Regions from separate parts of the Shinella sp. GW821-FHT10F02 genome, predicted to be linked through region 2. Evidence: predicted binding sites of a transcription regulator. Region 2 holds the regulator's gene; each other region holds the start of a gene.
The links. The regulator LexA, encoded in region 2, represses DNA repair genes until DNA is damaged. The targets are predictions, from matches to a motif close to TGTTCNNNNTGTGTTCNG.

Region 1: dnaE (DNA polymerase III subunit alpha) is a predicted target of LexA. The motif match lies at 2,920-2,937, and genes of this name have one in related genera.
Region 3: uvrA (excinuclease ABC subunit UvrA) is a predicted target of LexA. The motif match lies at 1,900-1,917, and genes of this name have one in related genera.

What each region holds. Positions count from the first base shown of each region.
Region 1 covers NZ_JBXASL010000006.1:146,639-150,825, reverse strand. Annotated here, with positions in the region: gene dnaE (DNA polymerase III subunit alpha) at 1-2,657, opposite strand, end outside; gene AC1RWL_RS19395 (hypothetical protein) at 3,019-3,597, shown strand; gene AC1RWL_RS19390 (ABC transporter ATP-binding protein) at 3,617-4,187, opposite strand, start outside.
Region 2 covers NZ_JBXASL010000003.1:599,752-603,938, reverse strand. Annotated here, with positions in the region: gene moaC (cyclic pyranopterin monophosphate synthase MoaC) at 1-169, shown strand, start outside; gene AC1RWL_RS12670 (molybdopterin molybdotransferase MoeA) at 169-1,392, shown strand; gene lexA (transcriptional repressor LexA) at 1,502-2,221, shown strand; gene AC1RWL_RS12660 (ComEC/Rec2 family competence protein) at 2,202-4,187, opposite strand, start outside.
Region 3 covers NZ_JBXASL010000003.1:701,221-705,407, reverse strand. Annotated here, with positions in the region: gene AC1RWL_RS13030 (hypothetical protein) at 1-1,164, shown strand, start outside; gene AC1RWL_RS13025 (single-stranded DNA-binding protein) at 1,244-1,768, opposite strand; gene uvrA (excinuclease ABC subunit UvrA) at 2,055-4,187, shown strand, end outside.

The DNA.
Region 1 (4,187 bases), on a different contig from region 2:
TTCGGATCGATGCGCAGGCAGAAGTCTTCCAGGCTTGCAAACGGCTTGTCGCCGCGCACCTGCACGATGTGCTGCACAGCCGCCTCGCCCACGCCCTTGATGGCCGCGAGCGCATAGTAGATGCGGTTCTCGCCGGTCTCGAAATGGGCAAACGAGGTCTGCACCGACGGCGGAATGACCGCGATCGCCAGACGTCCCGCATCCTGGCGGAAATCGTTCAGCTTGTCCGTGTTGGACATATCGTAGGTCATCGACGCGGCCAAAAACTCGACCGGGTAATGCGCCTTCAGATAGGCCGTCTGGTAGGAAACGATGGCGTAGGCGGCGGCGTGCGACTTGTTGAAGCCGTAGTTGGCGAACTTGGCCAAGAGGTCGAAGATCAGGTCGGACTGCGGCTTCGACACGCCGTTCTTCACGGCGCCGTCGACGAAGCGGGCGCGCTGCTTGTCCATCTCCTCCTTGATCTTCTTGCCCATGGCGCGGCGCAGAAGATCGGCTTCGCCGAGCGAATAGCCGGACAGGACCTGGGCGATCTGCATCACCTGTTCCTGGTAGACGATAACGCCCTGCGTCTCTTTCAGCAGATGGTCGATCATCGGATGAATCGACTCGATCTCCTCCTCGCCGTGTTTGCGGGCGTTGTAGACCGGGATATTCTCCATCGGGCCCGGGCGGTAGAGCGCCACGAGCGCGATGATGTCCTCGATGCAGTCGGGCCGCATGCCGATCAGCGCCTTGCGCATGCCGGCACTTTCCACCTGGAACACGCCGACCGTCTCGCCGCGCGACAGCATCTCGTAGGTCGGCTGGTCGTCGAGCGGCAGGCTTTCGAGCTTCACCTCGACATCGAGCTTGCGGATAAAATCGACCGCCGTCTTCAGGACGGTCAGCGTCTTCAGGCCGAGGAAGTCGAACTTGACGAGGCCGGCCTGTTCCACCCATTTCATGTTGAACTGGGTGACCGGCATGTCGGAGCGCGGGTCGCGGTACATCGGCACGAGCTGCGACAGCGGCCGGTCGCCGATCACGATGCCGGCGGCGTGCGTCGAGGCGTGGCGGTAGAGGCCCTCGATCTTCTGGGCGATGTCGAGCAGGCGCGCGACGACCGGCTCCTTCTCCGCCTCTTCCTGCAACTTCGGCTCCTCCTCGATCGCCTTGGAGAGCGGCGTCGGGTTGGCCGGGTTGTTCGGCACGAGCTTGCAGATCTTGTCGACCTGGCCGTAGGGCATTTCCAGCACGCGGCCGACGTCGCGTAGCGCCGCGCGCGCCTGTAGCGAACCGAAGGTGATGATCTGCGCCACCTGCTCGCGGCCGTATTTCTGCTGCACGTACCGTATCACCTCTTCACGGCGGTCCTGGCAGAAGTCGATGTCGAAGTCGGGCATCGAGACGCGTTCCGGGTTGAGGAAGCGTTCGAAGAGCAAGGAAAACCGCAGCGGATCGACGTCGGTGATCGTCAGCGCATAGGCGACGAGCGAACCAGCACCCGAGCCGCGGCCGGGTCCGACGGGAATGTTCTGCTGCTTGGCCCATTTGATGAAGTCGGCAACGATGAGGAAGTAGCCGGGAAACTTCATGCGCTCGATGACGCTGAGCTCGAAATCCAGCCGCTCGCGATAATCCTGCTCGGTATAACCGGGCGTCAGGCCGAGCAGCTCCATGCGGCTTTCGAGGCCTTCCACGGACTGGCGGCGCAATTCTGCCGATTCGGCGCGATCCGCCTCCTCCGGATCGTCCGTCGCGCCCGTGAAGCGCGGCAGGATGGGGCTGCACGTCTTCAACACGAAGGAGCAGCGCCGGGCGATCTCGACGGTGTTCTCCAGGGCCTCCGGCAGGTCGGCAAAGAGCTTTGCCATTTCCTTGCGGCTCTTCAGATAGTGGTCGGGCGACAGGCGGAAACGGTTGTCGTCCGAAACCATGGCATTGTGCGCCACCGCCATCAGCGCGTCATGCGCATCATAGTCATCGGGCGCCGGGAAGAACGGCTCGTTGGTCGCGACCAGCGGCACGTCTTCTGCATAGGCAAGCTCGACCATGCGGCGCTCGTGCTGCTTGTCGTAGCGCCCGTGGCGTTGCAGCTCGATATAGAGCCGGTCGCCGAAGACGCGTTTCAGCGCGTGAAGACGCGCGCGCCCCACCGCCGGCTGGCCGGCGAGGATGGCCATGTCGACCGGCCCGCCATGGGCGCCGGTGAGCGCGATCAGCCCGTCCATGCCCGCTTCCAGCCAGCTATAGGCGATGCGGATCGACTGGTTGCCCTCGCCGCCGAGATAGGCGCGGCTGACGATCTCGACGAGACGCGCATAACCGGCATCGGTGGCGGCAAGGAGCACGATCGACGGGAGCTTCACGAGCTGCGCCTGCCCGCCGCGCCGCTCGCCGTCGCCCTCGTCTTCCATGTCGATCGACAGCTGGCAGCCGATCAGCGGCTGGATGCCGTCGCCGATCGCCTTCTGCGAAAACTCCAGCGCCGCGAACAGGTTGTTCGTGTCGGTGATGGCGATCGCCGGCTGCTGGTCGGACGTCGCCTTGCCGATGATCTTCTTGATCGGCAAGGCGCCTTCGAGCAGCGAAAAGGCCGAATGCACGCGCAGATGCACGAATTGCGGCGTCTTCGCCACCGTGCCGCCATCCGTCTTCCGAGCTTCGTCCGCCATGCGTATCTTCCTTCCGGTCAAGGCAGGAAGCTTAAGCGGATTCGCACCGGTCTCGTCCAGAAGGTTATTGCCGTTACACCCGATTTCCACGCGCGAGCACGCGTGGGCGAGATGCGATCGGCTTCAAAGAATGAAATGCGGCCGTCAGATTCCGAAGAGGATGACGGAGAAGGTGGCGACGAACATGGCCATGGAGGTGAATGCAGCAAGATCACGAAGAAAATCGGTCATTGTGGCTCCCTTTCCTTTTATGTTTTCACTTTGTTCTATTCTTGTTCTCGTGTCAACAGCTTTCCACAGGCCCTCTGGACCGGCGTTCGAAGGCGCAATATGGTCGCCTCGCTCACATGGAGGAAAAGAGATGAAGTCGTTGATTGCCGCCCTTCTGCTTTCGGCCAGCCTGGCTGCCCCTGCCGCTGCGGCGGATTTCCCGGCCGAGCGCATCATGGCCATGGCAAGCGGCGACTGGAACAAGGACGGCACGCCGGATCTCGCCGTGGTGGCAACGCCGGGCGACGACAGCGGAGACGACAACGGGCTCTACATCTACGTCGCCAAGCCGGAGGAAAACCGGCTGACGCTGGCGCTTGCCCTGCCCAGGACGGTCTGGGGCAACCTGACCATGTTCGGCCAGGAGCCGGAGCTGGCGGCGCTCGCCAATGGCTCCTTCACGCTCACCACGAAAAACGATTCGATCGGCCGCGACCGTTGGCGCCAGACGCTGACGATCGCCCACCGCAATTTCGATTTCATCGTCGCGGGCTACACCTATTCGTCCTACGACACGCTCGACACGGACGCCGTCAGCGATTGCGACCTCAACGTCCTAACCGGCAAGGGCAAGGCGCTCGGCCAGCCCATCACCGGCAAGGCGCAATTCGTGCTGCTGAAGGACTGGAACGACGAGATCGCCCGCTCGATCTGCGGGCTGGACAATTAATCAAGGCCGGAAGGCTAAATCAGGCGAGCTCGCGCACGAGGCCGTCCTCGATCGTCACGCGGCGATCCATCAGGCCGGCGAGCTCGTGGTTGTGCGTGGCGATGAGCGCCGCGAGGCCGGACTGGCGGGCGAGCGCTTCCAGCGCCTCGAAGACGTAGCCGGCGGTTTCCGGGTCGAGGTTGCCGGTCGGCTCGTCGGCCAGCAGCAGCAGCGGCGCATTGGCGACGGCACGCGCGATGGCGACGCGCTGCTGCTCGCCGCCGGAGAGTTCCGACGGGCGGTGCTCGGCGCGATGGCCGATGCGCATATAGTCGAGCAGCTGGGCGGCGCGTTCGCGCGCCTCCGCCTTGGTGAGGCCGCCGATGAGCTGCGGCATCATGATATTTTCCAGCGCGCTGAATTCCGGCAGCAGATGGTGGAACTGGTAGACGAAGCCAATCTCGTTGCGGCGGATCGTCGTGCGCTCCTCGTCGGCAAGCTCGGCGCAGGAATGGCCGTTGACGAAGACCTCGCCGACATCCGGCTTTTCAAGCAGGCCGGCAATGTGCAAGAGGGTCGACTTGCCGGTGCCGGAGGGCGCCACGAGTGCG
Region 2 (4,187 bases):
CACCGGCCGCACCGGCGTGGAAATGGAGGCGCTCACCGCCGTCAGCGTCGCCTGCCTCACCATCTACGACATGGCGAAAGCCGCCGACCGCGAAATGGAGATCGGCGGCATCCGGCTCGTCGAAAAATCCGGCGGCCGCTCCGGCGATTACAAGCGGGCAAACGCCTGATGTCGCTCCTGCCCGTCGCCGACGCCCTCGACCGCCTGCTTTCCCGGGCCAAGCCGACACAGCGGACGGAGACGGTTTCCCTGCATGACGCGCAAGGCCGCGTTCTCGCCGAAGACATCGCCGCGCGCCTGACCCAGCCGCCCTTCACCAATTCCGCCATGGACGGCTACGCCGTCCGCCATGCGGACATCGCGACACTCGGCGCCGTCCTCAAGGTCGTCGGCCTCTCCTCCGCCGGCCATGCTTTCGAAGGCTCCGCTGGCCCCGGCGAGGCCGTGCGCATTTTCACCGGCGCGCCCTTGCCCTCCTTCGCCGATACCGTGCTTCTTCAGGAAGACGCGGAAAAGCTGGGTGACGGCCGTATCCGCACGACCTTCCTCACGCCGAAAGGCCGGCATGTGCGCCCGCGCGGGCAGGATTTTTCCGAAGGCGAGACCGTGCTGAAGGCCGGGGCGGTGCTCGACGCCGGCCGCCTGACCGTCGCCGCCGCGATGAACCACTCGACACTTGTCGTCTACGCCCGCCCCCGCATCGCGGTGCTTGCGACCGGCGACGAGCTCGTCCCGCCCGGAACGCCGCCCGGCGCCAGCCAGATCATCGCCTCCAACACCTACGGCGTCTCGGCGCTCGCGCGGGTGGCCGGCGCGGAGGTGATCGACCTCGGCATCGTCGGCGACGACAAGCAGGCGATCCTGGAGGCCGTGCGCAACGCGCTGGCGCTTGATATCGACGTGCTCGTGACGCTCGGCGGCGCCTCCGTCGGCGATTTCGACCTCGTGCAGCCGGTGCTCGGCGAGGCCGGCATGGAGCTCGATTTCTGGCGCATCGCCATGCGCCCGGGGAAACCGCTGATGGTCGGCCGGCTGGGAGATATCCAGGTGCTGGGCCTCCCCGGCAACCCGGTCTCCAGCCTCGTCTGCTCGCTGCTCTTCCTGGAGCCGTTGGTGCGCCGCCTCGCCCGCCTGCCCGCAAAAAACCGCCGGCACCCGGCCATCGCCGCCGTGCCGCTCAAGGAAAACGACCAGCGGCAGGACTATGTCCGCGCCCGCATCGTCCGGGGACCGGCCGGCGACCTGTACGTGACACCCTTCGGCAAGCAGGATTCCTCGATGATGAAGGTCTTCGCCGAATCGGAAGGCCTGCTCATCCGCCCGCCGCACGCCCCGGCCGTGCCCGAAGGCGATCCCTGCGAAGTACTCCTCCTGCGCGAACCCTCCGCCTGAACAATATTATTATTTCCAAGGCCTTGCGGAACACATATGGAACAGATAGTGTCTGTTCTGGATTTGTTTCACGATTCTGGATTGTTTCAAGATTCTCGGTGGAGGGGCCATGCTCACGCGGAAACAACAGGAACTTCTCCTGTTCATTCATGAACGGATGAAGGAGTCCGGTATTCCTCCCTCCTTCGACGAGATGAAGGATGCGCTCGATCTCGCGTCCAAGTCCGGCATCCACCGCCTCATCACCGCGCTGGAAGAGCGCGGCTTCATTCGCCGCCTGCCCAACCGGGCGCGGGCGCTGGAAGTGATCAAGCTTCCCGAAGCCTATTCGCCAAGCCTCCAGCCGCGTCGTGGTTTTTCGCCGGCCGTCATTGAGGGCAGCCGCGGCAAGCAGCCGGTGCCGGCCGCCCCCGTGCAGCGCACGCCGCAGGCGGACATGTCGTCTTCGGTCTCGGTACCGGTCATGGGACGCATCGCCGCCGGCGTGCCGATCTCCGCCATCCAGAACAACACCCATGAAATCATGGTACCGGCCGAGATGGTCGGCAACGGCGATCATTATGCCCTGGAGGTCAAGGGCGACTCGATGATCGAGGCCGGCATCCTCGACGGCGACACGGTGATCATCCGCAACGCCACCACCGCCAATCCGGGCGAGATCATCGTGGCGCTCGTCGACGACGAGGAGGCGACGCTGAAGCGCTTCCGCCGCAAGGGCGCCTCCATCGCGCTCGAAGCCGCAAACCCGGCCTACGAGACCCGCATCTTCGGCCCGGACCGCGTGAAGATTCAAGGCAAGCTCGTCGGCCTCATTCGCCGCTATCATTGAGCGCCGTCTCGGCCTCGAAGGTGCCGCTGCGCCAATCATAGGTGCGGTGGCGGGACCAGGGCCGGTCGAGGGTTTCGACGGCGGATGTGATCTCGGCTTCGGAAAGCGGTGGAGCGGCCTTTTCGGCGCCGGGCTGGATTTCCAGGGCGCCAGTACGCCGCAGATGGCGAGCCGTCATCAGCCGGGCACCGGAGCGGCATGTTTCCAGCCGCAGGGCCTGGGACACGACGACGAGGTCGGCGGCATCGCAGGCGGTTCCGAGGAAGGCGAGGTCTTCCAGCGTGACGATCCGCCAGCCGCTCGGCGAAACCGCGGCGCAGAATGCCTTTGTTTCGCAGATGAAGCCCGTACCCTTTCCCGCCGCCTCCAGGGCGGATACCATGGCGGCCTTCGCCCTCTGCCGATCCGCCTTGTGGCGCGGTTTCCTCTGCTTTTCAGTTCCTTCAGCGGGTGCGGCGGCATCTTCTACCGTCAGGCCTTCGCTCTTGCGCATCTCCGGCTTGACGAGATCGCCGAGCCGTAGCGCGCGCCGCCATTGCGCATAAATGAAATCCGGCGGCCTTGCGCGGTTGGTCGCAACGGTGTCGCCGCGCCGGATCGCCACGAGGCGGCCGTCTTCCGAGACCAGCACTTCCGGCGCACGGCGTTCGTCCGGCCAGCAGGCGATGATGATGCCAAGCGCGACGAGCAGCGTGCCGGCATGGCGCAGCCGGGTGCGCAAAATGCAGGCCAGGCCGCCGCCGAGGCCGACCAGCAGGAAGGCGGACTGCGGAATCTGACCGGTGACGATTTCGCCTTTCCAGCTCGCGACCCAGGTCGAAAGCGCGATCATCCATTCGATGCCCTTGCCCATGATCGCGAAGGGAATGGCGTCGAGGCCGAACGGCATCAGCAGCACGGCGATGAGGCCGAAGGGCATGACGATCGTGCTGATCACCGGCATCGCCAGAAGATTGCCGGCGAGGCCATAGGCGGGAATGCGGTGAAAGTGGCCGATGGAATAGATCAGCGTGGAAAAACCACCGATCAGCGAGGAGAGCATGAGCCCGCCGAAGAAACGGCCGAGCGAACCGCCGAACAGTTGCAACGGCCCTCCCCGGCTTTCCCGCCGCATCGGCCGCTCGCGCCAGGCCGCGTAGCCCGCGACAAGCCCGAGCGTTGCCGCATAGGACATCTGGAAGCCGGGATTGGTGACGGCGGATGGTGTCACCAGCAGGATGAGGATCGCCGAGAGCGCGACATTGCGCAGGCTGATGGCCGATCGCCCGAAGAGCACGGCCACAAGCATGACGCAGATCATGATCCACGATCGCACGGCAGAGAGCGCGCCGCCCGAGACGAGAATATAGAGCGTCACCATGATGAGCGCGCCGACGGCGGCAATCTTCTTGGCCGGATAGCGCTCGGAAAAGCCCGGAATCAGCGCCATCAGCATGCGCGCACCGACGAGAAAGGTGCCGGCGGCGAGCACCATGTTAAGCCCGGAAATGGCCAATACATGGGCAAGCCCCGCCTGCCGCAGCGCCTCGACCGTGTCCGCGCCGATCGCCCGCTGTTCCGCCGTTACCAGTGCCGCGGCGATCGCCCCGGCATCGCCGCCGATGCGCCCCCGAATATGCTCGGTCAGGTTGTTGCGCCAGCGCGCGATCTCCTGCCTGATCCGCCCTTCCAGCCCCGCCTCGCCGGTCACAACACCTTTGGGCGCGCTGTAAAAATAGCCGACGGCGCCGGTGCCGGCGAAATAGGCATCGAAGGCGAAATCGTTGAGGCCGGCCAAGGCCGGGCCGGACGGCGGCCCGAGGCGCGCGCGCCCCGTTATGCCCGCGCCGATCGCGATCGGTTCATGACGGCTGCGGGCAAGCAGCGTGACGATGCCGGGCGGGCGCTTCAGCACCGGATCGCGCGTCGCCTCCAGTGCGATACGGTAGCGGATCGCCCCGCGCTCGTCGCTTTCACGCGACAGTAC
Region 3 (4,187 bases), 100 kb from region 2:
GAGGAAGAGTGGGACATGCTGTTCCCCATCCAGGAGGTCGTCGCGCGCGTCGATGCCCACGACATCATCATCTCCGACATGTACCTGCCCTACGCCTTCGTCAGCCGCATCCTCAAGGAGAAATGCGGCCTGGACAATAAGCTCTACCTCAGCAACTACGGCAAGCACCACCGCGTCATCTGGCCGAGCATCCTGGCGGAGCATACGATCCGCACGCATTTCGGCGACAACATCCACGCGGATATCGTCGGCGCCGCCGCCGCCGGCATCAACCCGACGCTCGTCAGCATTTCGAAATGGGACCGCACGGAAGAGATTTTGCACAGCGCGGGCCTTGCGCCCTACGCCCATGCGCTGCGGGAAACGCGGCTCAAGACCTTCCATCGCGATCCCGCCATCCACAACGTGCTGAAGGCGCAGGCGGCGGTCAACATTCCGCTCATGGTCGTCGGCGCCTTCTGGGCGCTGCATTGCGCCGAACGTTTCGGTGCGGACAAGATCCTGGCGGCATCGCGCGATTGCAACCTGTGGCACCAGATGCTGGCCTCGACCCATTTCGCGCGCGCCGGCATGCCGCCGGTTTCCTATTTCCAGGTGTCGCGCACGCTGTGCTACGACAAGTCCACCGAATACGAGGCCTATCTGCGTGGCCGCCTCGGCGCGCGGACCCTGCTGATCGACGTCGTGGGAACCGGCAATTCGCTGACCCATCTCATCGATCGCCTGGAGCTTCAGGACAGGCTGCGGCCCAGCATCCTCGTGACCGACCCGACCGTTTCGCCGGACGAGTCCAAATACGACACCCTGGTACGGCGGGATTTCTTCCAGTACCGCGTGTTCCTGGAGGGCCTGAACGCCTCGCTCGACGGCTCGGCCGTCGCCGCGCATGCCGAGAACGGCTCGGTCACGATCACCGCCCAGCCGAACGAATTCGACGTCGACATGCACCAGGCGATCATCGCGTCGCGCGCCGTCTTCGAGCAATTCCTGGGCAGCCTCGAGCGCTTCACGTCGCCGCGCGAAAAGCCGGCGCCCGCCATGCTGCAGGCGGCAGCAGAAGCGCTGATCGAACTCCTGCCGGCCCACGCGCCAAAACTGCAGACGATCCATCGCGAGCAACTGAGCAATCTCGCGCGCGGAAGCCTGCGCAACGTCGCAAGCTAAAAACGCGGACGGCGGCTTTTGGGTCTGCCCCAAAGCCGCCGCCATCATCTATCCGGTGTTCCCGGAACGGCCAGCGTTCTCAGAACGGAATGTCGTCATCCATGTCGCGCGAGAGCGGCGAACCGCTCGAACGGTTGCCGCCGGAGGCGCCGCTGCCACTGCCACCGCCCGAAGAGGGGCGCGAACCGTAATCGTCGTAGCTCTGTGCGCCGCCGAAGTCGCTGCCGCCCCGGCTTGCGCCGCCGCCTTCGCCGCGGCCGTCCAGCATGGTCAGCGTCGAGTTGAAGCCCTGCAGCACGATTTCCGTCGAATAGCGGTCGTTGCCGGTCTGGTCCTGCCACTTGCGGGTCTGCAGCGCGCCCTCGATATAGAGCTTGGCGCCCTTCTTCACATATTGTTCGATGACCTTGCAGAGCGGTTCGCTGAAGACGACGACCGTGTGCCATTCGGTCTTCTCGCGGCGCTCGCCGCTGTTGCGGTCCTTCCAGGATTCGGAGGTGGCGATGCGCAGGTTGGCGATCGGCCGACCGTCCTGCGTGCGCCGGATTTCCGGGTCCGCCCCGACGTTCCCGATCAAGATCACCTTGTTGACGCTTCCAGCCATACCCGTCTTTCCCGTTTCGCTCCGGGCCTCGGCCCGACATCACTTCACACCATGAATGCGGCATCTTACCGGCTGTCGTCTGCCAGCGCCGCCCCGCATAAGTGGTAATCCACAGATCAATTGCGAATTTTTGTTCTTTTTTTGTTCTAATAATTCCCTACACTCTTGTCAACCGAATCGGAAACGGGCACGGAATCTTCTGATCGCGCATGGACAGGCCCAAACCTATCCCTACATAGGGGCCAACCCCTATTAGAACGCGCAACGACTTCTGACGCTGGATACCATGAGCGAACTCAAGACAATTTCCATCCGCGGCGCACGCGAACACAATCTCAAGGGCATCGATCTCGACCTGCCCCGCAACAAGCTGATCGTCATGACCGGGCTTTCGGGCTCCGGAAAGTCGTCGCTCGCCTTCGACACGATCTATGCCGAGGGCCAGCGCCGGTATGTCGAGAGCCTCTCGGCCTATGCGCGCCAGTTCCTGGAGATGATGCAGAAGCCGGATGTCGACCAGATCGACGGGCTTTCGCCGGCCATCTCCATCGAGCAGAAGACGACCTCGAAGAACCCGCGCTCGACCGTCGGGACGGTCACAGAAATCTACGACTATATGCGCCTTCTGTTTGCGCGCGTCGGCATTCCCTATTCGCCGGCGACAGGGCTGCCGATCGAGAGCCAGACGGTCAGCCAGATGGTCGACCGCGTGCTGGAATTCGGCGAAGGCACGCGCCTCTACATCCTCGCGCCCGTCGTGCGCGGCCGCAAGGGCGAGTACAAGAAGGAACTCGCCGAGCTGATGAAGAAGGGTTTTCAGCGCGTCAAGGTCGACGGCCAGTTCTACGAGATCGCCGACGTGCCGGCGCTCGACAAGAAATACAAGCATGACATCGACGTTGTGGTCGACCGCGTCGTCGTGCGGCCGGACCTCGCCGCGCGTCTGGCGGACAGTCTCGAAACCAGCCTCAAGCTCGCCGACGGCCTTGCAATCGCAGAATTCGCCGACAAGCCGCTGCCGGTCGAGGAAACCTCCGCCGGCGGCTCCGCCAACAAGTCGCTGAACGAGACGCATGAGCGCGTGCTGTTTTCGGAAAAATTCGCCTGCCCGGTTTCCGGCTTCACCATCTCGGAAATCGAACCGCGGCTCTTCTCCTTCAACAATCCCTTCGGCGCCTGCCCCATCTGCGACGGCCTCGGCAGCCAGCAGAAGATCGACCCGGACCTGATCGTGCCGGAAACGGAGCGCACGCTGCGCGACGGCGCCGTGGCGCCTTGGGCAAAATCCTCCTCGCCCTACTACAACCAGACGCTGGAAGCACTCGGCGCCGCCTATGGCTTCAAGCTCTCCAACCGCTGGTCGGAACTTTCGGAGGAGGCGCAGGACGCCATCCTGCACGGCACGAAGGAGAAGATCGAGTTCAACTACAAGGACGGCGCGCGCTCCTACAAGACGGTAAAAACCTTCGAAGGCATCGTGCCGAACCTCGAACGCCGCTGGAAGGAGACGGATTCCGCTTGGTCGCGCGAAGAGATCGAGCGCTACATGTCCGCCGCCCCCTGCCCGGCCTGTAACGGTTTTCGCCTGAAGCCCGAGGCGCTGGCGGTGAAGATCAACAAGCTGCATATCGGCGAAGTGACGCAGATGTCGATCCGCGTCGCGCGCGACTGGTTCGACGTTTTGCCGGAAAACCTGAACACCAAGCAGAACGAAATCGCGGTGCGCATCCTCAAGGAGATCCGCGAGCGCCTGCGCTTCCTCAACGATGTCGGCCTCGAATATCTCTCGCTCTCGCGCAATTCCGGCACGCTGTCCGGCGGTGAGAGCCAGCGTATCCGGCTCGCTTCGCAGATCGGCTCGGGCCTCACGGGCGTGCTCTACGTGCTGGACGAGCCCTCGATCGGCCTGCACCAGCGCGACAATGCCCGCCTGCTCGATACGCTGCGGCATCTGCGCGATATCGGCAACACCGTCATCGTCGTCGAACACGACGAGGACGCGATCCTGACGGCCGACTACGTGGTCGATATCGGCCCCGCCGCCGGCATCCATGGTGGCGAAGTGATTGCCCAGGGCACGCCCGAGCAGGTGATCGCCAACCCCGCCTCGCTCACCGGCAAATATCTCTCCGGCGAGCTCTCGGTCGCCATTCCGGGCGAGCGTCGCAAGCCGAAGAAGAAAAAGGAAATCAAGGTCGTCGGCGCGAAGGCCAACAACCTGAAGAATGTCACGGCTGCCATTCCGCTCGGCGTCTTCACGGCGGTCACCGGTGTTTCCGGCGGCGGCAAGTCGACCTTCCTGATCGAGACGCTCTACAAATCCGCGGCGCGGCGCATCATGGGCGCGCGCGAAATCCCGGCAGAACACGAGCGCATCGACGGCTTCGAATTCATCGACAAGGTCATCGACATCGACCAG